3 regions of the Peribacillus sp. NPDC096447 genome follow, and region 3 is predicted to be linked to each of the others. Evidence: riboswitches for the same ligand, from Rfam matches in the RefSeq annotation. Region 3 holds a riboswitch; each other region holds the start of a gene.

Region 1 (10,671 bases), on a different contig from region 3:
TTCATCTCACCGTAATGATCAAAAAAACCTTTAATGAACGACTTCATTCTTGGTCCATTGTAAATGACCAAATTTTGGTCCATTAGCTCTTTTGGGGTTATGCTTTTACGGTTCACTAAAGGGGAGTTCTTACTGACCATCACTATCACTTTAGCTTCCATCAAGGGTTGGAATTCCAGCTCGATTTCTTTTGATTTAATCTTTGGGATATTCAATAGCCCGATGTCTATCTTACCATTCAGTACTTCTTCGGTTATCTCTTGTCCCCCTTTTTCTTCAATGACAATTTTCACCTCGGGATACTTCTTCTTAAATAAGGCCAAGGATTTAGGCAAAACCGTCAGAAATAAACCTTGTGTTGATGATAGGCGTAACTCTTTTTCCATCGTATCTGAATGTATTTGGGCACTGTCTCTTATTTCTTCCAATTTGCTTAATACTTCAAGAGCTTTCTGGATGATTTCCTTTCCGTCTTCTGTAGGTATGGTTCCTAACCTTGACCGCTTGAAGATTTTTATACCTAATTCCTTCTCCAAACTCGTAATGGCCATACTGATTCCAGATTGGGAGATATGGAGGCTTTCTGAAGCCGTGGAGATCGAGTTAACCTCGGCTACCTTAATGATATATTCCAATTGTTCAATATTCATGATTCATTCTCCTTCTAGCCTATTACTAATATCATACCTCGAACAGAAAGCCCTTTCAATTTTAGAGAAGTGGATTCAGGGCACTTCAAACTGTCTCCTCAAAAGCAGAATGCCAGTTTTATACAATTGTAGTTGTTTTTTCGTATTCTTTAGCGGGTTGTGCCCGATTATTTTTAATAGATACGGCAACAATCGTTCCCAATAACGCTATTATCACCAAAAACAGGAAAGCTGCATTATAGGAGTCATTAAACAAACTGATAATCAAACCGAGGGCTAAAGGAGAAACCGCACCTGCAATTTGACCGGCAAAAGTTACGAGTCCGGAGGCAGAGCCCGTTAGTTCCTTTGGTGAGTATTTTATGATGATCGTATAAAGAACCGTTCCAAAGAAAGACAGTGCTACGGAGTTGAGAGTGAGATAAGTGATGATAAGTGCTATAGACGTGGCGTTAGACATTAGAAAGAGAAAAACTGCCGATAATAAAGCGCCTGCAGCGGCAAGATACTTCTCCCGGTTAGCCATATGCTTATCCAGAAGCCACCCGCTTACATTAAACATCAAGAAACCAAAAATATAAGGGATTGCCAATAAACCTCCGGCGGCTATTAAATCCACCCCTTTTTCTTTAACCAAATATATAGGCATCCAAGTGATCAGACCATAGTTGATAATATTTGATATAAACTTGAATGTTATGAGTTTCCAAATATTTTCGATTTTAAACAACAGTTTCAGAGCAACCTTTTTTTGTTTCGGTTTGTCTTTTTTAACCTCTTGATTTCCTTGAGGCTTTAGAATGAACCAAATTCCGAAAGAAGCTAATATCCCTAGAATTCCGGCAATGGTAAACATGCCCCGCCAACCGAATGCGACCACCATGGAAGCGGCAAGTGCAGTACCTAATATCCCGCCAATATTTTGGGCAGACAGGAAAAACGAATTTGCCCGGCCCCGTTCTTCTTCCGGGAAGTTATCTCTTATAGTGGACATACTGGCAGGATAGAAAGGCCCTTCACCTAACCCGAACAGAAAACGGATGAATAATAAAGACATAAATGACCAAGCTAATCCAGTCATTACAGTGAACAGAGACCAACTAAACAAAGAAACAGTAACCATGACTCTGGCTCCATACTTATCGGTCATCCATCCACCAAGCGGTTGCATGAGTGAGTAGCTAACAAAAAATATACTAATTAAAATACCTGTCTGGGACGTATTGAGATGAAACTCATCTGCAATAGGAATAATCCCGACATTTATGGCAACGCGATCAAAAAAACTTAAAATCATTCCAACAAATAAAAGGCCGCTAATCATTATTTTTCGTTTCTTACTTGCATATAACTGCATTCCCCATCACTCCATTTTTTTATATTTTCACAAAACCTCAGCCATATAGGAAGCGCTTACAATTCCTTTCGAATTACAAAACTTGAAATTTTATTTTTACGGTTATTGACGTTTGTTCTGTAACTATTAGGAGCGTTTTATAAAAAATTAAAAACGAAACAGGATGCCCACAGGATTAATTAATACATTCAAACCCACGAGACTACAAAGTAGACTCGTGGGTAACCGATCCATCCTGGTTTTCAGAATATGAAGTGGTTGATTATCACGGAGTTACGATATTAACCTTTGGTTGGAATTGATCCAGCAAAGTCAGGAAATCCTCAAACTGTTTTTTATCACCGGAAATGGCAACTTTACCGGCTGCTTCCATTTTGGATAAATCTTCACGTCCCATAGCAATCTGATAGAAGGCCATTCTATCTAATGTTAATGTTGCATCAGGGTTAGACGCCATTTTCCCTTTTTTGAAGTTCAATACAGAATTATTCAGATCGATCGTGTAATTGGTTTTCGAATCTGTAAATGTCAAATTGAATGTCATATTTTTATTTTCCGCTTTTAATCCGTTTAATTTAATGGACAAGAATTTCAGGAAATCATCCGTTGGCATATTGAGCAGCGTATCGAGATTCATCATTCCGCCACTTCCCTTCGAGTCTGCCACACCATTCCTTAACTCATCTGCGCCGGTAAGATAGAAATTACGCCACACAGAAGATTCGGCTGTGTATCCTAATTGCTCATATGCTTTAGCCAATAAATTTTTTGCTTCTGTATTTTTCGGGTTGGCCATGACGACATGCTTTAAGACTTGAGCCACCCAGCGATATTCCCCTTTTTTATAATCAAGTTTTGCCCGTTTAATGACCCTCTTTTCCCCACCCATATATTGTACATATTTAGCGCCTGATTCCTCTTGTGGTAATGGATCCAAGTCGGATGGATTGCCGTTGAAATATCCTAAATAAAAGTTGTACACCGCTTTTACGTTGTGTTTCAATGTTCCGTAATACCCCCGATTGGCCCAGACTTTATCCAAATTTTCAGGAAGTTTCAACTCTTCTGCGATTTCATCAGGTGTAAGACCTAAATTAGCTAATCGTATGGTTTGGTCATGAATATATTTGTACAAATCACGCTGACTTTCCAACTGCTCGAGAACATTGTCCCTTCCCCATATGGGCCATGTATGGGCCGTAACCATAGCATCTATATCTTCGTTTCCAAACAGATCAACTGTTTCATCAAGTGCTTTCACCCATTTTAAGGTATCTCTGGTTTTAGCTCCCCTTAATGTATAAATATTATGTAAAGTGTGTCCGGTGTTTTCGGCTACCACTAAAGTTTTGTAATCATTGATATAATAATGCATTTCAGATGGAGCTTCCGAATCCGGCGTCAATAAAAATTTAAATGTTATTCCGTCTATTTCCACCGTTTGAATATCATCCTTCACTTCCATTGTTGGAGGTAAATAGCTAAAAGTTCCGTTACTTAATCCAGGGCCAATACCAGAAGTAACAAATCCCCTTTCATTTGCGGGTAAGAGATTTCCAAACATATAACCTGCACGGCGAGACATTATATTGCCTAAAAGAATGTTTTCACTTAGCGCTTCATCGTTAAAACCTGCTGGGACAATAATCGGCACCTTAGCTGGATTTTCAGCGTATTGAGCAATGCCTTTCATACCTCCAAAGTGATCCGCATGACTGTGACTAATAACAATTGCACTTACCGGTTTTTTGGGCCGATGTTCAAAATAAAGCTCCATGGCTGCTTTGGCCGTTTCAATTGTAGAAAGTGTATCCAAAACTATTAATCCTGTTTTTCCTTCCACAATGGTAAGCACTGATAAATCTTGGCCCCGAACTTGATAAACGCCATCTACCACTTTAAATAAGCCTGTTATATTTTGCAATTGAGCCTGGCGCCACAAGCTTGGGTTGACAGTAAAACTTGCCGGCTGATCTTCTTTGATGAATGAATATCGATTACTATCCCAAACTACGTCACCTTTTGAATTTTTAATTGGATTCATATTCAAAGGCGCAATGAATCCTTTATGTGCATTCTTGAAATCTTCCTTATCTTTAAAATTCAACTGTTCATAAAAAGCCTTATTTGCTGAAATTGTTGCATCTGTCGCCGGCATCGGCTCATCTGACGCAGCCTTTGTAACAGAAGACCCTGCCAGTAAAACAAAAACAATGGGAACGGATACAATTCCTTTAATAAAAGATACTTTGGACATTTCATACCCCTTTCTAAGTAGATATCATGTATCTAATCCGAATGTTGCAGCAGTAAACTTTCTCATCTTTTAGAAATTTTTAGAATAATATGAATTCATTTTATAATTAATTTGCCTTTAAGTATATTTCCTATTTCTAATGGTAACTTCAATTTTATTTATATTAAAAATAACAATCCCTTTGTTTATCTAACCGAAGGCTGAACAACCAAATACAAAATGCCCCTCCCGATGGGGAAGAGCTTTGATGATACGCGATGCTGTATATTCAATTTGCTATGACTTTTGCAAGGCAAGGTGTCCGGGGCCACACCGTTACCCATGAAACTGAAAACGCTGCCAAAATGTAATGGTAAGCGAAGGTTGCTGTGATTCCTTATCGAAGAAAATCAACAAATTTAGACACCCCTATTTTATTGAATCGCTTGTTTTTCCTGACTAGCCATAAATTTCTTGTTATTTCTATTCTGGAAATACCCACTTTCCGCAAAAAGCCTTGCTCCAATTCCCTGGCCACTGTCAACCTTGGCAAAATGCTGATTCCAAGTCCAGCTTCAACCGCACTTTTTATCGCTTGTGTACTGCCAATCTCCATGTAGCTTTCTATTTTTTCTAAAACCCCATGCTCCCTTAACATGTTTTCTACGATAAGCCGTGTTCCGGAAATGGATTCACGCCAAATCATCCTTTCATTTCCCAATTCCTCTAGCTGAATTTCTTTTCTGTCTTTCCATGGGTGGTCGGATGGACATACCAATATCAATTCGTCTTCGGCGAACTTGTCTACAATAAAATCGGTGTTTTCCACAAGTCCTTCCACCAAGGCCAAATCAATGACATCGTTTGAAAGATCCTCCAGAACCCGGGGGGTATTTTTTATCGTTAAGGTAACTTTTATTTCAGGCTGTTGTTTTTTAAATCCCCCCAGCAAGCTCGGCAACAAATACTCACCGATAGTCAAGGATGCCCCTACTATGAGGTTTGCATTGTACTCTCCCGTTGATTGCTGAATCACTTCTTTTGAATGGTTGAAGTCATTTACAATAGCTTTTGCAAAAGGGTATAACAGCTTTCCTGCTTCTGTAACTCTCAGCCTTCCTTCCTCACGGTCAAATAACAAAGTGTTATAATAATTTTCCAGTTGATGGATTTGACGTGTTACAGCGGGTTGAGATAGGAAACTTAACCTAGCTGCCTGGCTTATACTTCCTTCATCCACCACTAAACAAAACATTTTCAGATTTTCCAATTTCAAGAAAACGACCTCCATGTTTTTAGATAGTTTATTAAAATGATAGCATCATTCGGTAAATGGTGAAATGAAAATAGTGTGATACATACTGAGGCTAGGCGGCATTCTTTATAAATCGGATAAATCTTCTGGGTATAACGTTTTGTTATACCCGATGATTTTGTTGCAATTTACCCATCCCTTTTTCTTTGATATGTTAATAATAAGATTTAAACAAAGCATGCAAAGGAAGTGACTGATGTCAATGAAAGGGCAATGGAAAATTCTATTCCAATTATTTTGGACCTTTTTTAAAATAGCACCTGTCACATTCGGAGGCGGGTTTGCGATGATCCCTTTAATCGAAAAAGAAGTGGTCGAAAAGAGAAAATGGATGAAAAGCGAAGAAGTTACGGATGTTTTTGCGTTATCTCAGTCCGTACCGGGAGCTGTCGCCATTAACTCCGCCACCTTTATTGGCCATCGGATTGCCGGAATGAAGGGGGCGATGGCAGCCATGATCGGTGTTTCATTACCTACCTTTTTAATTGTTCTGCTCCTCGGCATTTTGTATTTTTTCATTCATGATAACCCGAAGATAGAATCCGCATTCTTATCGATCAGAGCTTCCATAGTAGCCATCATCGCCTATGCGGCTATCAAGATTGGAAAAACGGCTATTGTAGACAAAACAACTTTCTGTATTTTAATAGTAGGAATTCCAGTCCTTTTCTTTCTGCACCCTGTGATGGTTATATTAGCAGGAGCTGTAGCTGGTATTGTGACCATCTCCATTAAGAGAAAATTAGGTTACGAAGTCAAGGTGGACAGAAAAGATATAGGAAATGAAGAAGATGATTTCGAACCTTTCATGGGTGCTGGCATATAGGTATATCAAAAAAGGGTCTAACTAATTTTCAAGAAAGTGTGTGATAGAATGATGGAATTGTGGGAGTTGTTTAGCACCTTCTTTATTATCGGCTTTGTATCGTTTGGAGGCGGATACGCCATGATTCCCGTAATAGAATCGGAAGTATCACAGCATGGATGGATGACGACGCAGCAATTTACTGATATCATCGCCATTTCCGGTATGTCCCCAGGACCTGTCACTGCCAATAGTGCCATTCTCGTTGGCTATTCGACTGCTGGATTTGCAGGAGCCATATCATCTGCTTTCGGAATCTTGCTTCCTGCTATTATATTCGTAACCGTTATAGCCACCTTCTTCATCAAATTGAATCATTACCCAGTTATTCACTCCATGTTCTATGGACTAAGACCCATTGTCACTAGTTTAATCCTCTTTGCAGCGATCAGCTTTGCACTTTCCAATCATATGATAGCGCTGAACTTTTCCTGGCATACGATAAGCTTATTACTCGTTTTTGGATTATCGTTATTTGCCCTAATGAAATTACGCTGGCACCCAGCCTATGTAATTATTCTTTCTGGTTTAGTTGGAGTCGTCCTCTATTCATGACAAATGTCGTACACACAACCATTATCTATATGGATTGGAATTAAGCAGATGAATTGAAAACGGCCTTGATTAATTTTTAAATACTGATACAGACATAAATGCGAGGAAGACTTTTGAATTGCTTATGTTTTAGTATTTCACCCATACAGAAAACACCCTGTATCCAATGATTCAGGGTGTTTTCTTATTATTCTCTTTTAAGAAGTACGTTTCTTCGTTTCATCATTACCCGGCTGAAACCGTGGAAAACCAATCAGGATGGCAATGACGCCACAAAGTCCAATTAGTATTGGATAATATGAATACTGCAAGATGCTTATCGGAGAAATCTTTGCTACTCCTGCTGCAACCAGCAGTTGTGCTCCATATGGTATCAACCCTTGGATACAACATGCAAATATGTCAAGCAAGCTCGCTGATTTACGCGGATCAATCCCATACTTTTCAGCGATATTTTTGGCAAGTGGCCCGGCAATGATAATCGAAATCGTGTTATTTGCCGTTGAAAGGTTTGTCAAACCAACAAGCCCGGCAATGCTGAATTCCGCGCCTTTTTTTGATTTGCTATTTCGGGTCACTAGGTGAAGTAGATAATCGATGCCACCATTATGTTTGATTACAGCTACCATACCTGCAATTAAAATGGCAAGGAAGGAGATTTCATACATTCCCGCCATTCCTTCTCCAACTTTTTGGATGACACCCAACGGTTGATAACTTCCGTCCGCCAACCCGATAATTCCGGCAAATACGATTCCGATGGAAAGGACCAAGAACACATTGACTCCTGCCAATGCAGTGATCAATACGCAAAGATATGGAAGAATCTTCACCCAATTATAAGACTGTTGGGAGATGTCGGCTTGTTCACCCATCGTTAAAATTCCTAGGATGGCACATGTGATGATGGCCGCAGGTAAAACGATGAAAAAATTCACTTTAAACTTATCCTTCATTTTCGTTCCCTGAGTTCGAACTGCAGCGATTGTCGTATCTGAAATGAAGGAAAGGTTATCCCCAAACATCGCACCACCAATAACGGCCGCCATTGAAAGGGCAAGCGAAATATCTGTTTGCTCACTAATCCCGACCCCGATAGGTGCCAGTGCAACAATCGTTCCCATGCTTGTCCCCATGGATAAAGAAATAAAACAAGCAATAATGAAAATCCCTACCATTAATAGATTTTGCGGAAAAACAGCTAAGGCAAGATTCACTGTTGATTCAACTGCCCCCATGCCATTGGCAACTTCGGCAAAAGCGCCAGCTAAAAGGAAAATGATAACCATTAGCATAATATTGGCGTCACCGGCACCTTTACAGAAGATATCAACCTTTTGATTGAATGTCTCTTTCCGATTCATTGCCAATGCAGCTGCCGAAGCAATTGAAATCGCTACAATCACCGGAAATGAATAAAAATCTTTAGTGATGATTCCGGACCCTATAAATAAAATTAAAAATACGACAAATGGGATCAATGCCCATGGATTCCCTTTATTGTTTGCACTCATGATGTACACCTCTTTTTATTTTTTCCGCGACATGTGTCACAGCTCTTATTCTATTAACAGTTTACGCAAATAACACCAGTTTTAACTTGATTATCAAGTCATGGAGCTATAGCAAAAAAACTGTCAGCATAAAAAAGACCCCTTCTATTTAACAACAAGAAGAGGTCTTTTAATTTATAAAAAACACCCTTCTTATCTTTCAGGCGAAAATCAGCCTGCTGGATTTGGCACAGCACTCCTATTAAGTCCGCTGCCGAGACATCTTCGGGCCAGTCCCTCCGTCTCTCTTGATAAGAAGATCTAAATTATATAATTTATCAAAAATTACGATGTCTACCAGAAAAGCACCAGGCTGGAAACCTGCCGAAACCAATCTAGTTTCTGAAAGTGACATCAAAGTCGTTTTGAAAAGCAAATATAAGAGTACAGCATTTTGTCTATTTTCGCAAGGTTTAATTTTAAATTATTTCACATGCACTCCTTACTGATTATAAAGAGATCTTGACATGTGCAGTTAATCAATTATTTTCATTTATCGGGACGGAATTCATATAAAAAAGAGGTCTAATGACCTCTCAGCAAATTTGTTGTATTAGGTTAGATGAATTATTTTTGGTCGAGTTCACATCAGTCGATACCTCAAAGGCTTCCATCTGTTCCGAATCGAATGACTTTAAATACTGCTGCAGATATGCAGGATCATTATTGGTTGGATTCAACCAATCTTTTTCATCTTCTGGTTTAAGGATGACAGGCATACGATCATGAATGCTGGTCATTAGCTCATTAGGAACGGTTGTTATAACGGAGCACGAATAGACGCTGATTCCTTCAGGAGATTTCCAGGATTCCCAGATACCCGCCATTCCAAATGGAGCATGATTCTTCAGTTTTATTCGCATCGGTATTTTTCTTTCCGGTGTCTTATTCCATTCATAAAAAGAGTCAGCGATTATCAAGCATCTCTTCTTTTTATACGCATTCCTGAAGCTTGCTTTCTCAGCAATGGTTTCCGCTCTGGCATTGATCATTTTGTAGCCCACTTTTTCGTCTTTTGCCCAGTAAGGAATGAGTCCCCACCGAAGATATCCAAGTCGATTCTTTGCCCCGTCATTAATGACAGAGAGCACGGATTGGGAGGGAGCAATATTGTAGCTGAATTGGTATTCCTCATCAAACGATCCTTGAATATCAAACCGATCTTTTATTTCTTCAATGTCAGTGAAAAGGGTAAAACGTCCACACATACTATCGCCTACCGTATTAGAATTTATTACAGTGTAACAAATCGAACGGACAGGCACAAATCAGCGTTCTAAAATCCTGATGTCGGTAAATGGTTGATTAAATAATTCGCTGGAAATCAAAAGAGTTCCAAGGACTTCTCTTTCATCTTCAGCTTTAATGATTTCCGACAAGATCAAGGTACTGCCATTCCTGACCGTCACTTTATATTCATTCATAAAAAATCCCCCCTAGATGGTTGTTATTATAAACCAAAAACCCATAAGTATCAGTAGTGAACTTTGGCAGAGCCATGGTTAATCCTATAACGGGGAGTCAAGCAATGGCTGGGGCCATTAACCCATATAAAGGAGGCGTAAAAAAGACTGTCCATGAATGATTCACGGACAGCCTGGGTGCTGTCAAAGGTTTTAGCTTCAATACTGATAATTGATCATGGATATAACATTGAGGAAAGCTGGAAGGACCAAATTGGAATTGCCCCTCTTCCATGTCCATTCATTATTTAAAATGCAGCAAAACTTCATTTATTAAATGTGCTGCCAATGTTACGGTTTTATTATTTTCGTCCAACGAAGGATTCACTTCCGAAATGTCAAAGGAGAGGATCTTTTCATTCGATACGATATGCCTAATAATCGCACGGACCAATTTCGGATTCAGTCCAAACGGCGATGGTGCACTTACCCCAGGTGCGTAGGCTGAATCAATAACGTCCGTACATAATGTAAGCATAATGCAGTCATTTTTATTAACGAATTCATTTATCCGCCGCTTTGTTTCATCCATTTCGTTCAATGACAAATCTTCTTCCAATATGTAGTCGACCTTACTTCTCTCAGCGGTTTCAAATAGTGCCTTCGTATTCCCCTGCTTCTGAATTCCGACACATAAATATCCACAACTTTGATCTTCGTCCAAGATCTGCTTAAAC
Region 2 (10,671 bases), on a different contig from region 3:
AGTCCCTGCTTTGCCGGATGTGATACTTCAGCCGCAGCCGCCGGATGAGCGCCTGTCCCTTGGCCGGCCTCATTCGAATAAACGCCGCGTTTCACTCCCCAAGCAATCGCCATGCCAATGATCCCCCCAAATGCAGAATCCAACCCGAAGGCACTTCTGAATATCAAAGAAATGACTCCTGGTAATTCAGTGATATTCAATAGGACGATGACAACAGATAGCAATATATAACCTAGAGCCATGAAAGGCACGATTAAGGTTGCAGCATTAGCTATCCGTTTTACACCGCCGAATATAATGAAGCCCAGTAAAAGGACGATTGCCAAACCAGTGAACACCGGTTTGATGCCGAATGCATTTTCCACCCCGGCAGCAATCGAATTGGATTGAACACCTGGCATAAGGATTGCCATGGCTATAAGGGCTGCAAATGCAAAAAGAACAGCAAACCACTTCCACCCTATCCCCTTTTCAATATAATAAGCAGGGCCTCCCCGATATTGTCCATCCTGTTTGACTTTATAAATTTGAGCTAAAGTGGATTCCACAAATGCACTAGCCGCTCCTATGAAGGCGATGGCCCACATCCAGAAAACTGCACCGGGACCGCCAAAGGCGATAGCCGTTGCCACTCCTGCAATATTACCTGTACCCACCCGCCCTGAAAGGGCTATTGATAAAGCCTGGAATGAAGAAACCCCCGCTTCCGAACTTTTGCCTTGGAACATCAAAACGACCATTTCCTTAATATGCCTCACTTGCAGAAACCGGGTTAAAATAGTGAATAATAAACCTACTCCCAATAAAATATAAATGACTGGTGCACTCCATAAAACCCCATTTAAAGCCGTAATAAAATCAGACAATAAAGCTCCCCCTTTATATTTTGAAAATTCTAATTTATCTTTTAATGATTATATTTCATCTTGATGGATTAAACAATAGTTTTCGCGTCAGGAAACCTAACATGAACATTTTTATTTTTCCACTTGCAAATGCCCCGATAATCACATTCCGAATTCAAAAAAACGCCAGCGATTCCGCCGGCGTTTTTTACATATAGGTCAAGATACTTTAATCGCACCCAATATTTCCTGTTCCAATTGATTGGTTCTCTCCATTTTTGTTGATTCCGTCCATCCAAAATATCCAGCCATATAATCGATCACTGCATGTTTATGCGTTTGGACTAAATCGATATCGAATAACAGTGTCCCCGTCCTGCGGAAAAAGAAATCCACTGGAGTTGCGGCCATTTCATGATCTAGTGCGTATTTCAGCTGTACGAACAATTTCTGCGGAAGGCCGCTGCTTGCTCCTCCGTCTCCTTCGCTTTTTGCGATATCGAATAACACAGGTGCGTTGGAGCCGTACATGGCCAATATCGCTTCGGAGTCCTTTACAGGGAGTCCTGAGTCAACCCCCATTTGAATATGTTGCTTGATATAATCGGAGAAGTTGCTTGATCCCCCGACATCCCCTCCCGAAATCGGCATGCCTTTAGTGCTGCTGGCTGGGTAAGTTTTATTGGATTGCTGGGCAAGCTTCCCTGCCAAAAGGTCGACCGTCGTTTTTGCCATTTTGCGATAACCGGTCAATTTCCCTCCCGCAATCGTGATAAGGCCAGAATCGGACTCCCATATTTCATCTTTCCTTGATATCTCAGAAGGATCTTTCCCTTCTTCAAGAATCAACGGCCTTACCCCAGCCCAGCTAGATTCGATATCATCATCCGTAATGTTCACTTCCGGAAACATATAATGTATGGACTTTAATAGATAGGCACGGTCTTCGGAAGTAACGGTCGGCACTGCAGGATCACCATCATAAAAAGTGTCCGTAGTCCCTACATAAGCTTTACCGGCTCTCGGGATGGCAAAAATCATCCGGCCATCAGGCGTATCAAAATAAAGCGCCTGCTTCAACGGGAACTTCGATTGGTCGATGACCACATGAACACCCTTGGATAACTTCAGCGTTTTCCCTTGTTTCGATTGGTCCTTCTCACGAATGGAATCCACCCACGGACCCGCTGCATTAATGACTTTGTCTGCGTATATTTCATAAGCATCACCTGAAAGTAAATCGGCAACTTGGACGCCGTTCACCTTACCATTTTCATATATCAATTGGTCTACTTTTGTATAATTTATCGGTGTTGCACCTTTATCGACCGCCGCCTTCATGACTTCAATCGTAAGACGTGCATCATCTGTACGATATTCAACATAGTAGCCTCCGCCCTTCAGTCCCTCTTTCTTAACGAGAGGCTCCCGTTCTAGTGTTTCATCCACCGAAAGCATTTTCCTGCGTTCAGCTTTTTTAACCCCCGCAAGGAAATCATATACCCGAAGTCCAATAGAGGTACTGAATTTCCCGAAGGTGCCACCTTTGTGCATCGGTAACAGCATCCATTCCGGCGTGGTCACATGCGGTCCATTTTCATAAACGATTTCTCGCTCTTTACCAACCTCGGCAACCATTTTTATTTCAAATTGCTTCAAATACCGCAATCCGCCATGAACAAGTTTTGTCGAGCGGCTTGAAGTACCTGCTGCAAAGTCCTGCATTTCAACCAAAGCCACTTTCATTCCACGGGTCGCTGCATCCAGGGCAATCCCTGCACCGGTAATTCCCCCACCAATGACAACCACATCATATTTCTCTTTTTTAAGAAGTTCGATCGTTTCTTCCCGATATATATTTGAAAACCTCATCCCTGATTCCTCCTTAAAGTATTGCATTCTATAGTTTTTTGTATGAATTCTGCGTTTACAGGTGAATTCTGCACTTTTACTCGTGAATTTACACGGTTTACTCGTGAATTCTCGCTGTTTACTCGTGAATTCTCGTTATTTACTCGTGAATTCGCGCTGTTTACTCGTGAATTCTCGCTGTTTACTCGTGAATTCTTCTCTTACTCGCGAATTTACGCTGTTTACTCGTGAATTCTTCTCTTACTCGTGAATTCACACGGTTTACTCGTGAATTCTCACTGTTTACTCGTGAATTCTTCTCTTACTCGTGAATTCTGCACTTTTACTCGTGAATTAGCGCTGTTTACTCGTGAGTTCGGTCATTATATTCAATTGGTTCATTTGTTCGCAAAGTTTATATAGATATTAATATCCCTAATCTGCCATTAAAAACAAAAAAAGAGACCATAAATGCACATTATCGAATTAACGATAACGCATTCATGGTCTCTCCTGTTCTCCGGCCGAGTTATTAACTTGATTTCATTATAGCATACTCCTGCTCATTTGAGAAAGAATACATCTTGTTTTTTATTTAAACGCCATAGCGGCATGTACAGCTTTTTTCCAGCCTTCATATAATTTTTCACTATTTTGCTCTTCCATGGATGGTTTAAAGGTTTTGTCTACCGCCCATTGCCGGGAGATTTCTTCTTGATCCTTCCAATACCCGACAGCAAGGCCAGCTAAGTATGCAGCACCTAATGCTGTAGTTTCGTTTATGGTCGGCCTCTCGACGGGCACACGTAATAAGTCGCTTTGGAATTGCATCAAGAAGTCATTCTTGACTGCCCCGCCATCAACTCTTAATGTCTGCAGCTCGATTCCTGAATCCGCCTCCATTGCATCAAGGACATCCTTCGTTTGATATGCAAGTGATTCAAGTGTGGCACGAATGAAATGTTCTTTGGATGTGCCGCGCGTCAAACCAAAAACGGCTCCCCGCACTTCGCTGTCCCAATATGGAGTACCAAGTCCTACAAAAGCCGGTACCACATATACTCCATCCGTACTTTCCACCCGTTTTGCATAGGCTTCGCTGTCCTTGGCATCATGCAGCATCCGCAGACCATCGCGCAGCCATTGGATGGCGGAGCCAGCTACGAATATACTGCCTTCCAGTGCATATTCGACCTTCCCATTCAATCCCCAAGCAAGGGTCGTCAATAGTCCGTGTTCGGAGCTGACAGCCTTGGCTCCTGTATTCATGAGCATGAAGCAGCCTGTTCCATACGTATTTTTAGCCATTCCTTCATTAAAACAGGCTTGGCCGAATAATGCTGCCTGCTGATCACCGGCTGCCCCGGCGATCGGAATCGATTGGCCGAAGAAATGATATTCGATCGTACGAGCATATTCCTCAGAGGAAGGCCTTACTTCCGGCAGCATCGACTTTGGTACAGTCAATATCTCAAGCAGTTCTTCATCCCATTTCAGTTCATGGATATTGTACATCAATGTCCGGGATGCATTGGAATAGTCCGTTACATGAGCCTTGCCTCCTGATAGCTTCCAGATCAGCCAAGTATCGATGGTACCGAATAACAGCTTGCCTTCATCCGCCTTTTGTCGTGCCCCTTCCACATTATCGAGGATCCATTTCACTTTCGTTCCGGAAAAATATGCATCTATCAACAATCCCGTTTTATCCCGGAATAGATCATTAAGTCCCTTTTCCTTCAAATCATCACAGATTTCACTTGTTTGCCTGGACTGCCATACAATCGCATTATAAACAGGGGTACCTGTTTCCTTATCCCAAACGACTGCCGTTTCACGCTGATTAGTGATCCCGATACCGGCAATTTGCTCTGGCTTTACACCGGATTCAGATAGTACACCTGCAATCACCGCCAGGATCGATCCCCAAATCTCATTGGCGTTATGCTCAACCCAGCCTGGTTTAGGGAAATGCTGCGTGAATTCCTTTTGGGAGGAATGGACGATTTCCCCCTTTTCATTAAATAAAATCGCCCGCGAACTTGTTGTTCCTTGATCTAATGATAAAATGTATTTTTCCATTGTGTATGCCCCTCCTTTTAATTAACTGGCGATATTTCTGCTATCCAATTCATGTGACTGTTTTTTACCAAAAGCATAGGCTAATATCAATAGTACCAGGCTTGCACCCAAAACAGACCAAAATCCTGCTGTTATTTCCCCCATAAAGAATGCTTTATAACAAACGGCACCAAGTGAACCTCCAACAATCGGTCCAATGACCGGAATCCATGAATAGCCCCAATTGGAATTGCCTTTACCCGGTATCGGCAGCAAAAAGTGAGCGATGCGCGGCCCCAGGTCCCGGGCCGGGTTAATGGCGTATCCTGTCGTTCCCCCAAGTGACATCCCGATCACGACAATCAATAACCCGACTGCGAATGGGTTTAGACCCTCTGTAAAATCATTGGCACCTATAAATAATAATCCAAGAACAAGGATGAAAGTTCCAATCATTTCACTTAATAGATTTGAAAATGTGTGCGGGATCGCAGGTGAAGTCGCGAACACACCAAGCTTCGCTCCTGGATCATCCGTAGCTTTCCAGTGTGGCAAATAGTGCAGGAATACTAGAGTTGCGCCCAGGATTGCGCCAATCATCTGGGCAACGATGTAACCGGGCACATCACTCCAAGGAAATTCTCCAATAATGGCAAAACCTACTGTGACCGCCGGGTTTAAATGCGCCCCGCTTATGGACCCCACTGCAAAAACACCCATAGTAACGGCCAATCCCCACGCAATCGTGACAACGATCCAGCCGGCATCTTTTGCATAGGAACCCTTTAAGGATGAACCAGCCCCAATACCTGCTCCGAATACAACTAATATCATCGTGCCTAACACTTCTCCCCAAAATGGAGTCATGATAAAACCCCTCCCCTGATAAATTTTTAAACCTTGCCAACAAATAAAAGGAGATCCACAGCAGAACTATCTTCATAAATAAATTATGAATAGATCTGTTGTGAATCTCCTAGTCTCCGTCACATATATTAACTTGTACTGTAAAATATACTAGGTTATGAAAACGCTGTCAATATTTTGTGAAAAATTAATCTGTTTTTCTGTAATTTTTTTCAATTTTCCCCTATTAGACGATATCCCATAATTCAGTTTTGGATGTGGTGATCGACGAAGCTCCAGCATCAAGGGCATTCAGGACTTCATCCGAAGTACGTATGAGGCCGCCTGCAAAAATCGGTGTCTGCAATCGTTCCTTCACTTCTTTTATCATCCATGGCATGGCGCCCGGCAATACTTCGATATAATCCGGCTTGGTTTTCTGCACCAGCTTATAACTTTTCTCAAGCGCATGTGAGTCTATTAAAAAGATTCGCTGGATGGCAATGACCCCCTTTTGCTTCGCCTTCAATATAACGCTTGATTTAGTCGAAATCAGCCCATAGGGATTATATTCCTGGCAAATGAATTCTGTCGCGTACTCATCACTTCTTATGCCATGGATCAAATCGACATGATAAATCATTTTCTTATTATGCTGTTTTGCCATCATACTTACATTTTTCAATTGTGATATATGCAAATCAAGAAACACACCTATTTCATAGGAACTTTCTAGAAATCTTTCAAAATCCTTCATGCTTGCTGAAGCAGGCAAAATCTTTTGATCCATCATTATCCTCCTCATTCCCAGAAAAACTCAAAACTTCAAGTTATTTAGTATATTTTAAAGAGCTTGATTTATCAATCACATTTTTTTCATGCCCAATCTCACCATAACACTAAAATACCTGGCACTCCCTTTATAGATTACGGATAAGGTTGTATGTAAAATATCCCTTAACTCATAAAGAAAGTTTCATTTTCAATGCACCTTCGACAAGTTCATACGATTTAATTGTACCCACCGGAATTTTTCTCACGATGTTCCAAGCATTAACATTCATTTTGATCGTTCTTTTTTCAAATTCAAAAAATGGCGGTCTGTTAAATATCCTTTGGTTGATGAAATTCCTGTCAATTGGTTCCATTTCCACTAATTCAAATGAAATCGTTCTTTTTTCCACATGATCCGGTTTTAATGTAATCCGGAAAGCTACGTTTTTCTTAAACATCATTTTTTTCACTTCCATCGTTCCGGAAAGCACCATATGCTTTGGCGTAATCTCGACTTTAATATCCTGACCAGATGATTTCATTTTTATGATTCTCTCTATCATAGCTTCAGTTACCGTTATCGGTATGCCACTTTTGAATGGACTCATCCTTGCATTCCCTCCCCACTCAAAGCATATGCCTGATTCCCGGGTGCCGTTAACATTTCAGCGTGAATTAATAAACGGTATATTCTAAATATTCAACCTCCAACGCTTGACCTTTGTAAAAACTACCTGTATAGTCATAATTAATTTAATAGACAACTCTTATCCAGAGAGGTGGAGGGACTGGCCCTTTGATGCCTCAGCAACAGACTGATCATGTACTGTGCTAATTCCAGAAGTGTAAAAACTTGAAGATAAGAAGAGTATATAGCTTTGTTGCCAACACCTCTTCTTATTTTTTAAGAAGAGGTTTTTTATTTTTAAAAGGAAAGAAGGAATGCAACATGTCAATCACATTAACGAAAGCACCATTCAGGGCCGATCACGTCGGAAGTTTATTAAGACCGGAACGTTTACATATTGCCAGAAAGCAATTCAGGGAGGGTACCCTTTCAGCAGAGCGGCTTCGTGAAATTGAAACCGAAGAAATCAAACGGATTGTCGATAAGCAAATTGAAGTTGGATTAGAGGCTGTTACGGACGGCGAGTTCAGACGAACATGGTGGCACTTTGACTTCCTCGAACATTTAAATGGCATCGAGGGATATGTGACTGAAAAAGGTCTCACATTCGATGGTGTGGAAACAGAGAGATATAACGTTCGCAATACCGGGAAGGTTTCATTCAATCCTGAACATCCCTTCATTAGTGATTTCATTGAATTGAACAAAATCGTGAACGGACGTGCCATTGCCAAGCAAACCATTCCCAGTCCGAATCAGTTATTTGCTGCAGGCATTCATAATGAAGACATCTACCCTGATATTGAAGATTATGCAAATGATATCATTAAGGCGTATCAGCATGCTTTGAAAGCCTTTTATGAAGCAGGTGTGCGTTATCTTCAATTGGATGATGTATATATTGCCAGACTTTCAGCTCCGGATTTCCAGTTCAAAGATGGAAAATATACGAGGGAACAGTTAATTGATCTTGCACTTCGTGTCATTAATGGAGCATTGGAAGGCAAACCAGAAGACCTTGTCGTCACTACCCACCTATGTCGCGGAAACTATCAGTCGACTTGGGCGTTTGAAGGAAGCTATGCCCGTATCGCCCCAACTTTATTGGCAAAGGAAAAAGTGGATGGATTCTTCTTGGAATATGATGATCAACGCTCAGGGGATTTCAAACCATTGGAATACATTCCAAATGGCGGTGCACAGGTTGTACTGGGTGTCGTCACTTCAAAAAATGGCGAAATCGAAGACAAGGAAGCTGTTAAGGCACGCATTAAAGAAGCCTCGCACTTCGTTCCTCTCGAACAATTATGCTTAAGCCCGCAATGTGGCTTTGCCTCCACCCATCACGGCAACAAACTGACCGAAGAACAGCAATGGGAAAAGCTGAAATTCGTCGTTGATGTAGCAAAAGAAGTATGGGAATGATTTTTTTGCGGAAACTTTAATACTGATTTACAAGATTCAACAACCTAATCGGCATTATATAAGCGTGCCGATTAGGTTTATACTTAAATCCTAAAACTGAAAGCAAACAAAAAAAGAACGGCCAGCACGTTCCCTTTTTTACTTGCAGCTATCATCATCAGCATCATCCATTTTCTTCACAAATATATCATCCGTCACCCTATCTTCCAGCTTGTTCCTCAAGGCCAATTCCGCAGCCTTCCCATCACTAGGCGATCCGTCCGAGAAATACATCGGAAACAAGGAGAAAAACATAACATAGAAAGAAAAATAGATGAATTGATACCAGATTACCGAGCTGTCCAGGATATTCTGATACACTAAGCTATATATGATCAGCATGCTGATTAAATTAAAGATAGCCCCCCCTAAATATATCAGCGTATTCGTCAATCGATTATCATGTTTCAATCCCTTGAACTCGCAAGTCCCATTCCAAAAATAATATTTCCTCACCTCTATGTTCCTAAAAGCAAAAAGTTTATTACCACAACCGATCAAGATTTTCTTTTCTGATCCCCCAAAGATCGTAACAAAGAAAATATGCCCGCTCAAATGTATCAGCGTAACGATCGGCATGATCAAAAAAAAGGAAAATAGAAATTTAATGATATCAGAGAGACCAAACATGTTTAATCACCCCTCCTTACCAGAGCATTTTCAGGATGCTACTCTGATACCCTGCCCACACTAGTTATAACTAGTAAATTTTCACAGTAGTAATATGTTGCTTTCCACATGTGATAAGAGGATAATTTGTTCTCTTCTGCTTAATCCGGCCTACCACCGATTAATTCGACCTATCTCCAGCTATATTCGACCTATCTCAGCTTTATTCGACCTTCTCCCAATGATGTCGACCTTCCTCCTGCTTTTTCCGGCATTCAAAAACAGGCTATCTCCTTCCAAAAAACTCGGAAAAGTGATAGCCTTTACATCTTTATTTAGCGATTGGGGGTGCGAAGAATTTCTGCGTTGTTTTGTCCTGGCCTCAAGCCTGCATGTTTATATTCAGGGGTGAAAACCGATGTTTTGATCGGGCAGGCGATTTGCTTCTGGACATTTCCTTTTCCGTCAGGTACCTCGACGATCATTCCCCTCTCCTTCAATTGGGGGTGTTCGGCCGCTTCGGTGAAGGTCAACACTGGTTCTGCGCAGGCCTCAAAATCAGCGAATATTCCCTGCCATTCTTGAAAATCTCTTTCAAGGAAAGCAAGTCGGATGGCCGTTTTAAATCTGATTCCGCTTTCTTCATCGCTTTTCATGCTCAGTTCATACAATTCGGGTGCACCGATCGCTTCGCATAATGCTTTTCGAAATGGGGGCTCAAGGCTCCCTACCGAAAAATGGCGTCCATCTTTCGTTTCGTAAAAGTCATAAAAGGACCCTCCGTTCAACATCATTTTTTCTGGTTCAAGCTCGAGGCCCCCTTGTAAATTCAAAGGTGCGGATATGGCATTCAAGGTAAAACTGCAGTCGGTCATGCTGATGTCGATGGCTTGGCCGAATCCCGTTCTTTCCCTGTGAATGACTGCAGATAATATACCGATAACAGCATGCAATGAGCCTCCGGCAAGATCTGCTATTTGGGTTCCGTTTTTTGCCGGTCCGCCCTTTTTCGTACCGGAATAGCCTGATAAGCCAGCAATCGAAATATAATTAATATCATGTCCCGGTCGGTCTTTATAGGGACCAGTCTGGCCGAAGCCCGTGATGGAACAGTAAATCAGCTTTGGATTGATTGATTTTAATGCCTCATACCCCAGTCCCAGACGTTCCATGACACCTGGACGGAATTGTTCAATGACGATATCGTATTCCTTCACTAGGTTTTTTACGGATTCGATTGACTCAGATTGTTTTAAATCCAGTGTGATCGACTTCTTCGATCTGTTAAGATATTGGTTCACACCCCATGAATCCTTTGCTCCCGGCCTCTCTACCTTCAAAACATCCGCTCCTAAATCCGCTAGCATCAAAGTGGCAAATGGGCCTGGCAGTAACGTTGAAAAGTCCAATACTTTTAAATGAGTCAATAAGGTCATCAGCCGTGCACCTTCCCTTTCCATTGAAAATATTAAAAGCTTTCCCCGTCGTTCTGTACATTCAATTTTGCAGAGATTACGATTATCATATAACACCTCTCATCGGATATGTATAATTTTCCATTCAACAAAAATAAAAGCGGAATCGGCTTCCTAG
Region 3 (10,671 bases):
GTAAGCCTCTTCTATCCAGCTTTTCACTTCGTCCAAATACTCATCAAAGGAATCGATATGTCCCCGGTAGGCGCGAGTTGTCATACCCTGCCCAGGAAGGTCGCCCATGACGACATGGTATCCAGCTGAAAGCCACATTTGTGTTAACCACTTATAACGTCCGTGATGTTCCATTGCCCCATGAATGATGACAATGACGCCCTTTGCGTCTCCTTCTGTCTCCCATTTCCACATTCGAAATCCCCCTTTCACTTTTCACTTGTTGTGTACGATCCATGATAGTTAAATAATATATATAAATTATAACCATTTTCGTGATTTTCGACAAAAAAGAAATCTAACAAGTTGTACATTGCTATTATAAATAGCCAAGTGTATTTGCATACGGTATATTAAAATAATACATAAAAACATTCACTTCGGAAAGGAAATGATTGAAAATGATTATTTATCCGTATAAAGGCAAAGAACCTGAAATTGCCGAAAGCGCTTATATTGCTGAGAATGCTGTCGTGACAGGTGATGTCAAAATTGGCGACGAAACATCAATTTGGTTCAATTCCGTCATTCGCGGTGATGTATCCCCAACCATCATCGGGAAAAAAGTCAGTATACAGGATAACAGCGTCCTGCACCAAAGCCCAAATAATCCATTGATCATCGAGGATGAAGTAACCATTGGCCATCAGGTCATTTTACATAGCTGTAAAATCCGTAAAGGAGCTCTGATCGGCATGGGATCGATTGTACTTGATGAAGCCGAAATCGGCGAAGGAGCCTTCATCGGTGCCGGCAGTCTCGTTCCCCAAGGTAAAGTCATTCCACCGAACATGCTGGCATTCGGACGCCCAGCTAAAGTCATTCGCGAAATCAACGAAGAAGATCGACAGGATATGGAACGCATCGTTCGCGAATATGCCGAAAAAGGACAATACTATAAAACGGCGGAACGAATAAAGTGAATTGATTGAAAGTTACGAGTATTGTACTCAACTCACGAGTATTTGTTACAAATTCACGAGTAAACGTTCTAAACTCACGAGTATTTGCTACAAATTCACGAGTAAACGCTCTAAATTCATGAGTAAAAGCTCTAAACTCTCGAGTAAACGTTCGAAATTCACGAGTAACGCTTCAACCTCACGAGTAGATGATCCAAACAAACTTGTAAACGACCTTAACTCACGAGTTTTGCACATATTTTATATTTCTTTGGGATTCTTGAATTATTCCCGCTGACGGCAAAATTAATCCACAAAAAAAGGTGCCCCGCAAATTGCGGGACACCTTTTTTATATGATTTACGCTTGTGCTTTTAATGTTTCTGCTTTGTCCGTGCGTTCCCATGGAAGATCGACATCTGTACGGCCAAAGTGTCCGTAGGCAGCTGTTTGTTTGTAGATCGGGCGACGAAGGTCAAGCATTTTGATGATGCCAGCTGGACGAAGGTCGAAGTTGGCGCGAACTAGGTCAACAAGGACTTCTTCGCTAACTGTACCAGTTCCGAACGTATCAATTGAAATCGATACAGGCTCTGCCACACCAATTGCGTATGCCAATTGAACTTCCGCTTTGTCGGCAAGGCCTGCTGCCACGATGTTTTTCGCAACGTAACGAGCAGCGTATGCAGCAGAACGGTCAACTTTAGTAGCATCCTTACCAGAGAATGCACCGCCGCCATGACGAGCGTATCCGCCGTAAGTATCAACGATGATTTTACGTCCAGTAAGACCAGCATCCCCTTGAGGTCCGCCAATTACGAAACGGCCAGTAGGGTTGATGAAGTATTTAGTTTGAGCATCGATCAATTCAGCTGGAACGACTGCTTTGATCACATGTTCTTTTAGATCGGCTTGAATTTGTTCAAGCGTAATTTCTGCATCATGCTGTGTAGAGATAACGATCGTATCTACACGTACAGGACGGTTATTCTCATCATATTCAACAGTTACCTGTGTTTTACCATCAGGGCGTAGGTAAGCAAGAGTTTCATCTTTACGAACTTGAGCCAGGCGGAATGAAAGTTTATGCGCCAATGAAATCGGAAGCGGCATAAGCTCTTCTGTTTCATTACAAGCAAATCCGAACATAAGACCTTGGTCCCCTGCACCGATTGCATCGATTTCTTCCTCTGACATGTTTCCTTCACGAGCTTCCAATGCTTTATCGACTCCAGCTGCGATATCGGCAGACTGCTCATCAATGGAACTCAACACTGCACAAGTTTCAGCATCGAAACCGTATTTCGCACGTGTGTAGCCAATTCCTTTAATCGTATCACGAACGATACGCGGAATATCCACGTAAGCGGACGTTGTAATTTCACCAGCAACAAGTACAAGACCTGTTGTTACGCTAGTTTCACACGCAACACGTGCATTTGCATCCTTAGCAAGGATAGCATCTAAAATGGAATCTGAAATCTGGTCACAAATTTTGTCCGGATGGCCCTCTGTAACAGATTCAGAAGTAAATAGACGTTTCTTTGACATCATATTTCCTCCTTGGAAGTTAGTATGTTGTAGGCATAAGCCTGATTTTTACGGAACTCGTTTCCCTCATTAGTTTCAACTATAGACACAGAATTACTTATGAAAAACACAAAAACCTTCCCTGGCAAATGAGGAAAGGTTTAAAATTCTGTCTTCTATCCTTTCACTCTTATCGTTCAAGGGTTTTTTACCTTGCTCAGGTTAGCACCATCACCACTATTCCTTGAAGACCTTCGCTTTATTTTCGGCGATCGATCTTGGAGTCAAGTTCAATATGGCAGGTTGCTGGGTTTCAAAGGGCCTGTCCCTCCACCAACTCGGGATAAGAGAATCCGTACAATTTAAGATATTATCGTATCTGGTTGGAATTTGTCAATGCTTTTTTAAAAAGAACATTTCCGCCCAGTATGGCGTTCATTTGAAAAACATGTTGATACAGCGTCTTAGAAGGGTTTACAATGCAAAATACGAATAGAAATGTTGAAAATTGCCATTAATAATAAGTATTAAGCATAAGAAAAACGACTTCACCATTGGAAATATATTGCTTACTTACTTCCTATTAAAATAAAATTGACTTCATTAAAGTATATGTGATAATCCTGACTCGGTTCCTGCCGGAATAAAATGATTAACGCAACCAGCTGAAAATAATCACAAATCAGAAGAAATAGTATAGACTATTTAAATGAATGTGTTATACTAATTGTAATCTAAAAACTTAAACAAAGGAAGGTACCTCATATATGAATTCTGTAGATGTTTCTAATGAGTTACACCAGTTATTAACAGGAAACAATGTGCAAACTCAACTTTCAGTTCCTCAATTGGTCGAAAAGGTATTAAGCAGAAATGAAGGCGTTTTAACATCAACCGGCGCAGTAAAAGCTGAAACTGGCAAATATACTGGTCGTTCACCTAAAGATAAATTTATCGTGGAAGAAGCATCCGTTAAAGATAAAATCGATTGGGGTTCAGTGAACCAGCCAATTTCCGAAGATGTGTTCAATAAACTATATAATAAAGTAGTTGACTACCTAAAAGCAAAAGAAGAGATTTTTGTTTTTAAAGGTTTCGCTGGTGCAGACGAATCATCTCGTCTTCCAATCCGTGTTGTTAACGAATATGCTTGGCATAACCTTTTTGCCCATACTTTGTTCATCCGTCCAAATGAAGAGGAACTAAGAGGTCACGAAGCTGAATTCACAATCCTATCTGCACCTAACTTCAAAGCAGACCCAGAAGTGGACGGAACCACTTCCGAAACTTTCATCATCGTTTCATTTGAACGCCGTACCATCCTGATTGGCGGAACGGAATATGCAGGAGAAATGAAAAAATCGATCTTCTCGATCATGAACTACTTACTTCCAGAGGCTGGAATCCTTCCAATGCATTGCTCTGCTAACGTAGGACGTGAAGGGGACGTCGCTTTATTCTTCGGACTGTCCGGTACAGGCAAAACAACTTTATCAGCAGACACTAGCCGTAAACTGATCGGCGATGACGAGCACGGCTGGTCTTCTAACGGCGTATTCAACATCGAAGGCGGCTGCTATGCGAAAACGATCAATCTTTCACGTGAAAAAGAACCACAAATTTTCGATGCAATCCGTTTCGGTGCCGTATTGGAAAATGTTGTTGTTGATCCGGATACACGTGAAGCGAACTATGATGACAGTTCATTGACTGAAAACACTCGTGCTGCTTACCAAATGCAAGCGATCGATAACATCGTGAACCCAAGTATTGCAGGACATCCAAATACAATCATTTTCTTAACAGCTGATGCTTCAGGCGTTCTGCCTCCAATCAGCAAGCTTTCCAAAGAACAGGCAATGTTCCACTTCCTAAGCGGATACACTAGTAAATTGGCTGGTACTGAAAGAGGAGTAACTTCACCGGAAGCTACATTCTCCACTTGCTTCGGATCACCATTCTTACCGCTTCCGGCTCAACGCTATGCTGAGATGCTTGGTGATAAAATTGACGAGCACAATGCAAAGGTATACCTTGTCAACACTGGATGGACTGGCGGAGCATACGGAACTGGAAGCCGTATGAAACTTGCTTACACTCGTGCAATGGTACAAGCGGCACTTGAAGGTGAATTAGCAAACATCGAAACGATCAAAGATGATATCTTCGGCTTGGATATCCCGCTTCATGTTCCTGGTGTTCCTGATGAAGTGCTTCAGCCAATCAAGACTTGGGCAGATCCTGCCGCTTATAAAGAAGCAGCAACGGACCTTGCCGCACAATTCCGTGCTAACTTCAAGAAATTCGGCAGCGTTCCAAGTGAAATCGAAGAACTTGGCGGACCGACAGCTTAATAAATTTTACACAAAAGGACCAAGCTCTTGCTTGGTCCTTTCAGTTTGTCGACAAAAAATGTCTCTTACCGAACCATGATTTTATAACATTACTTGGTTATCCTTCATTCATGGTTTACTTTTTGAATGGAATCCTCAGAAATTTGCGACAATCCTGCAACTGACTATCCAAGACCCCACTAGATACATAAGCGAGGAGTCTGGCAGACAGTCGGCAGAAATGATGAAGCGGATTTAATGCGTGGACCTTAAAAATAAATACTTCGGAGTCCGAATAGTGATGTGTAGATCGAATAACGGCGGGGAACGGTCGATTAACTGCAGTGAACGGTTGAATATAGTGCCATGTACGTCGATTAACTGCAGTGAATGGTCGAATATAGTGCCCTGTACGTCGATTAACTGCAGTGAACGGTTGAATATAGTGCCGTGTAGGTCGATTAACTGCAGTGAACGGTCGAATATAGTGCTGTGTAGGTCGGTTAACTGCGACAACGGTCGAATATAGTGCCATGTACGTCGATTAACTGCGACAACGGTCGAATAATGTGCCATGTACGTCGATTAACTGCAGTGAACGGTCGAATATAGTGCCGTGTAGGTCGAATAACTGCAGTGAACGGTCGAATATAGTGCTGTGTAGGTCGGTTAACTGCGACAACGGTCGAATAACTGGGTCTTCACTCGAATAATGTGCCCTGTAGGTCGATTAACTGCGACAACGGTCGAATATCTGGCTAGCCAAGCCCCCGCCAGATTGTTTGGCGGGGGCTTGGCAGAAAGGGAGTGGATTTCTGAGACCAACTGAAACGTTTCCACAGTTTCTGAAAGGACCAAGCTCTCTTGGTCCTTTTCTTCATTGATTTTCTGCCCTCCGTTCCTCCGCCAGATTATGGATATTCAAAAAGGGCACTGTCATAGTCAGCGCCCCCTGAATCCTTATTCCAATATCGATGTTTGTCCAAGTTTTTAGATGATCGCTTTATTCCTGGCTTTTTTCATGGACATCGTTTTGTATTGATATATATTGCCCAGGTTGGCCACCGGGACATCTGTTTTAGTTGCATCAATGCAATTGCGTGTATCCAAAATCAATTTATTTCTCATGAGATTTGATAGATTATCATAATCCATTTGTTTAAATTCATCATGGTCGGTCAGGACAAGTATCAAGTCGGCATCATTTACAGCGTCTTCCACTGATACGACTGGCATCTTTCCAGATTGGACATGCGGGTCATGTAAGGATACATCCATGTTTTCCATCCCCATCAAGATATTGACGACATCAATGGCTGGACTTTCACGAATATCATCTACATTTCCTTTGTATGCAAGACCGAAAACAGCTACTTTTGGCTTCCGGATCCCCTCTAGCATCATCCTTACGGCATTAACGATATAATAAGGCATCGATACGTTGGTATCGCGAGCCAATTTAATGATTCTCGCTTGCTCTGGTGCCTTTGCAACGACGAAATACGGATCGACCGCTAAACAATGGCCGCCAACTCCTGGTCCTGGTTGGTGAATATTTACACGAGGGTGTTTGTTTGCCATTGATATGACATCCAAAACATTGATATCCAGCTCGAAACAGATTTTCGTCAGCTCATTCGCAAGGGCGATATTGACATCCCTGAAGGTGTTTTCCATCAGTTTGGACATTTCAGCCGTTTTCGCATCCGTCTGAATGATCTCTCCTTGAACGAAGGTTTTATAAACAAGACTTCCTTTATATGAGCATGTTTCCGTGATGCCCCCGACTATACGGTTATTATGAACCAACTCTTCAAGAATCCTTCCAGGTAAAACACGTTCCGGACAATGAACGAGGAAAATGTCTTTTCCGATGGTAAGGCCCGTCCTCTCGATCATCGGTCTAATATGATCATCCATGCTTCTTGGCGCAATCGTCGATTCAATAATGATGACATTCCCTTTTTTGATAAAAGGAAGAATGTTTGAGGTTGCATCCATGACATGAGTTAAATCACATGATTGATGCATGTCCTTTTTATTTGGAGTAGGAACTGCGATAATGAAAACATCCGCATGTTCCGGGCTTAACGCAGCTCGGAACTTATTGGAAGTAAGCACTTCTTGCAATACCTCCTCCAATCCAGGTTCTTCGATATGGAGCCTGCCGCTATTCAAATTGGAAATAATCTCAGGATGGATATCCACGCCGACAACATCGACACCGTGTTTCGCAAACATTAAAGAAGTCGGAAGTCCTATATAACCAAGTCCGATTGTACAAAGTTTCATATAAACCACTCCTATCTATTTTTCTGCTACACTCAAATTTGTTAGGCTGTTTGATAGATTTCGATAAAGATTTCCTTCTCTTGTTTCCAATTGTATTTTTGCCGCGCCTTCAGGCAGTTATTGCTCATTTCCGCCCTTTTTTCAGGATGTTTCAATAAGTAATTGACGCCTTCGGCAATTGATTTTGGATCATGTGAATCGACACACACACCGATTTTTTCCGTATCGACAACCTTTTGAATTTCAGGAAAGCTGCAGGCAACCACAGGCACACCGCTCATCATGTATTCAAACAATTTATTTGAAGAAGCGGAGTAGTGATTAAAGCAGACATTATTCAATATCTGAAAACCTAAATACGCATTTTTTGTATAATGGAGCAGCTCGTCGACCGGAACCTTCGGCAGGAACTTCACACGATGCTCCAGATTCATGTCGCTTACTTTTTTCATTAAATCATCCTTGATTCTTCCATCTCCGATAAAAACTACCGTCCCGCCCTCGATCATCGGTACAGCATCAACCAATTGCTCTAACCCTCTTCCCATTTGAACGCCGCCTTGGTATAACAAAATCGGTTCATTCTCTGGCAAATCGAGCAGCTCATGCAAATTCACAGCCGTACTTTCCTCCGGATTGGTTGGAATCGGGTAGTTATGGACCACCTTGGGATACAGACCATATAAGTCTTCGTTATACTTAGCTCTCGTATGGTTTTCGGCAATCATTTCATCCACGAACATTAATAGGAATTTCTCCATCATCCCGTAAATTCGGCTATTATATCCCGTTCTGCTCGTTTGTACTTCATGCGAGTCGTAAATCAGCTTTTTCCTTCTCAACCATTTACTGCTGATCGCTCCCTGCATAAGCGTATTCAAGTCATTTGAATGATAAAAATCATATTTCCTTTTCCGGCCATGATAGATCATTTGACCAAAAATGTAGCTCCTCGTTAATAGTGTCGGCAGCTTCGTTTTAGTGATCATCAGTGTGCCCATCGCAAGGAGTGCAAATGAACCGAACAGTATTGCCGATCCCAACCAGCCGTTGATCAAGTTCAAGTTCCACAACGTATTCCAGACCAATAAGGCCAATAGAACGATTTCAAACTTCTTTTTCTTCAATTTGCCTACGATCCTGAGAATCCTATGAAGCGCATCCCAGCGATTATTCACCCTAGTGACAGAGAAACCATTTTGGTGTTTCTCCTTTTTGGGCAAACCCTCGATTTTCCAGTTATGAATGGCAATTAAATCGACTTCATAACCCGCTTCAGTAAGCGCTGTGCATTCTCTTAGAACCCTCGCATCGTTTGTAAAGTGATTCCACACGAACATACATACTTTCTTCGCCATGTTGTCCTCCACTTCCGGATTTTTCAGCCTGACGCTTCCATCACATTGATGAGACCTTTAATATTTTTAGACCATTGAAAATGTTGTATAGCATACCGATGACCGTTTTCCCCCAGTTCTTCACGAAGGGCTGGATCTGAGGCCATGGTCAAGATATGCTGACAGATTTCATCAACATTTCTGCTCTCTGCCACCAGCCCGCATTTCGCCTCTGATAGCATCTTCTTGGCCCTGCCGTCCACATCACCGACAATGGGTATTCCGACACACATATAATCGATGATTTTACCTGGCAGCACCTTATCGAAGACTTCTTTTTCAACCAAGCTCACATAGGCAATATGGGACGTTGAAACTTCATGAAGAGTCACTCTTCGATTCATCGCATTAATCATCTTAATATTGGTCAGCCCTCTAGAGCTTATCTCCTTCTCCACTTCGGATATCCGATATCCATATCCAATCATCGAGAACTCGATTTGTTTATGTTCCCTTAGCTTTTCAGCTACGGCTATCAGTTTTTTCAAGTCCTGGGCCAGTCCGATATTCCCCGCATAAACGACTCTGATTACCTTTTCCGATACGGGTGTAAGCAAATTCTTTAACGTCAGCTCATCCGCAGTAAGCGAATTAGGAATGTATTGGATGGCCTCTTCCTTGACTCCTTTTGCAACGATATAATCCCTGAAACCAGGACTATTGATGATAATGAAATCTGAATGCCGATATAGCTTCCTTTCCAGGAAGAAAGCGATTTTCAAAACCCACTTATTATTAAATACTCCTACTCCTATCAACGATTCCGGCCATAAATCCCTGACATCGGTAATGAGTTTCGCTTTCATCTTTTTCTTGGCGATCAACGCCGCCAGTGTCGGGAAGATAGGCGGAGTCGTGGCAAACACGTAATCATATTTTTTTTCGAGACGAATGATTGTATAAATGAAAAGCCACATCGCTTCAAGATAATGAAGCAACCGCTTCCCCATATTGCTTGTATACCTCTTCACTTTGTCCGGTTTAATCCTGATGACATCTTCCTCAATGCTTTCTTCATCCCAAAACTTTATATCTTGATATAAACTTTGATTAGGATAACTCGGCTTCAATGTGATGACCGTTACCTCAAATCCGTTTCTTTTCAAATGGAGATATATATTTTTCATTCTATTTCCCGCACTTCCGATTTCCGGATAAAAGTTTTGCACGATCATCAGGACGCTTTTCATATTCGCCTATCACCTCTATTCTGCTTTGCTTACTTCCTGCTTTATATTGTAAATGCCAGATATTAACTGGAGGTTAAAGAAATATAAAGTCCCTATTAAAATTGTAAAAATTCTGTTAATTATTGTTTCATTTTTATATTTCCCATGAACTTCCCGTTATAATGGGGGAGACATTCAGAAGGGGAGGAAATGAGCATGCCTAAACAACGTATTAAGGTCATGACCGTATTTGGTACAAGACCAGAGGCTATCAAAATGGCACCAGTCGTTTTGGAACTGAAAAAGCATCCAGAAGAAATAGAAACCATCGTGGTGGTCACCGCCCAGCATAGGGAAATGCTCGACCAAGTCTTGCAATGTTTTAAAATAAAGCCAGATCACGATTTGGATATGATGAAGGATAGACAAACATTAGAAGAGATTACAACTCGAGGGCTTGAAAAATTGAGTTCGCTCATGAAAGATATAAAACCGGATATCGTCCTCGTACATGGGGATACAACGACAACTTTCATCGCAAGCTTGGCAGCTTTCTATAATAAGATACAGATTGGTCACGTTGAAGCTGGTCTCCGGACTGGTAATAAGTATTCTCCATATCCTGAAGAAATGAATAGGCAGCTGACAGGCGTCCTGGCTGATTTGCACTTTGCTCCAACAAATCAGGCGGCAGAGAATCTAATTTTGGAAAATAAAAAAAGTGATTGTATCCATATTACTGGAAATACGGCAATCGATGCGTTGAAAACAACAGTACGGAAAGATTATGAACATCCGATTCTATCTGGTTTGAATGGAGATCGTATGTTATTGATGACAGCGCACAGACGAGAAAATATCGGAAAACCAATGGAAGAAATATTCCGTTCCGTCAAACGGCTGCTTGAAGAGCACAAGGATATCCAAGTTGTTTTCCCGCTTCATAAAAACCCAGTAGTCCGTGAAATTGCTTACCGGATTTTTGGGGAAACGGAAAGACTTCACTTAA

The links. Region 3 has a riboswitch for S-adenosylmethionine ahead of metK (methionine adenosyltransferase). Riboswitches for the same ligand answer to the same signal wherever they lie in the genome.
Region 1: another riboswitch for S-adenosylmethionine. It lies ahead of ACIQZD_RS12765 (Na+/H+ antiporter NhaC family protein); the one in region 3 lies ahead of metK (methionine adenosyltransferase).
Region 2: another riboswitch for S-adenosylmethionine. It lies ahead of ACIQZD_RS14500 (5-methyltetrahydropteroyltriglutamate--homocysteine S-methyltransferase); the one in region 3 lies ahead of metK (methionine adenosyltransferase).

Annotation. Positions count from the first base shown of each region.
Region 1 covers NZ_JBIWEV010000003.1:302,553-313,223, forward strand. The annotation lists gene ACIQZD_RS12735 (LysR family transcriptional regulator) at 1-650, opposite strand, end outside; gene ACIQZD_RS12740 (MFS transporter) at 769-2,007, opposite strand; gene ACIQZD_RS12745 (alkyl/aryl-sulfatase) at 2,273-4,264, opposite strand; gene ACIQZD_RS12750 (LysR family transcriptional regulator) at 4,641-5,519, opposite strand; gene ACIQZD_RS12755 (chromate transporter) at 5,755-6,384, shown strand; gene ACIQZD_RS12760 (chromate transporter) at 6,433-6,978, shown strand; gene ACIQZD_RS12765 (Na+/H+ antiporter NhaC family protein) at 7,176-8,492, opposite strand; SAM riboswitch class I at 8,682-8,789, opposite strand; gene ACIQZD_RS12770 (SOS response-associated peptidase) at 9,068-9,739, opposite strand; gene ACIQZD_RS12775 (hypothetical protein) at 9,800-9,955, opposite strand; gene hutG (formimidoylglutamase) at 10,239-10,671, opposite strand, start outside.
Region 2 covers NZ_JBIWEV010000004.1:23,543-34,213, forward strand. The annotation lists gene ACIQZD_RS14470 (alanine/glycine:cation symporter family protein) at 1-866, opposite strand, end outside; gene ACIQZD_RS14475 (glycerol-3-phosphate dehydrogenase/oxidase) at 1,065-2,717, opposite strand; gene glpK (glycerol kinase GlpK) at 3,288-4,778, opposite strand; gene ACIQZD_RS14485 (MIP/aquaporin family protein) at 4,800-5,624, opposite strand; gene ACIQZD_RS14490 (glycerol-3-phosphate responsive antiterminator) at 5,851-6,393, opposite strand; gene ACIQZD_RS14495 (hypothetical protein) at 6,566-6,985, opposite strand; SAM riboswitch class I at 7,142-7,243, shown strand; gene ACIQZD_RS14500 (5-methyltetrahydropteroyltriglutamate--homocysteine S-methyltransferase) at 7,327-8,430, shown strand; gene ACIQZD_RS14505 (hypothetical protein) at 8,569-9,099, opposite strand; gene ACIQZD_RS14510 (CaiB/BaiF CoA transferase family protein) at 9,414-10,514, opposite strand.
Region 3 covers NZ_JBIWEV010000007.1:170,568-181,238, forward strand. The annotation lists gene ACIQZD_RS22455 (alpha/beta hydrolase) at 1-234, opposite strand, end outside; gene ACIQZD_RS22460 (gamma carbonic anhydrase) at 444-962, shown strand; gene metK (methionine adenosyltransferase) at 1,302-2,495, opposite strand; SAM riboswitch class I at 2,659-2,821, opposite strand; gene pckA (phosphoenolpyruvate carboxykinase (ATP)) at 3,239-4,825, shown strand; gene ACIQZD_RS22475 (nucleotide sugar dehydrogenase) at 5,795-7,096, opposite strand; gene ACIQZD_RS22480 (glycosyltransferase) at 7,138-8,454, opposite strand; gene ACIQZD_RS22485 (glycosyltransferase family 4 protein) at 8,478-9,683, opposite strand; gene wecB (non-hydrolyzing UDP-N-acetylglucosamine 2-epimerase) at 9,879-10,671, shown strand, end outside.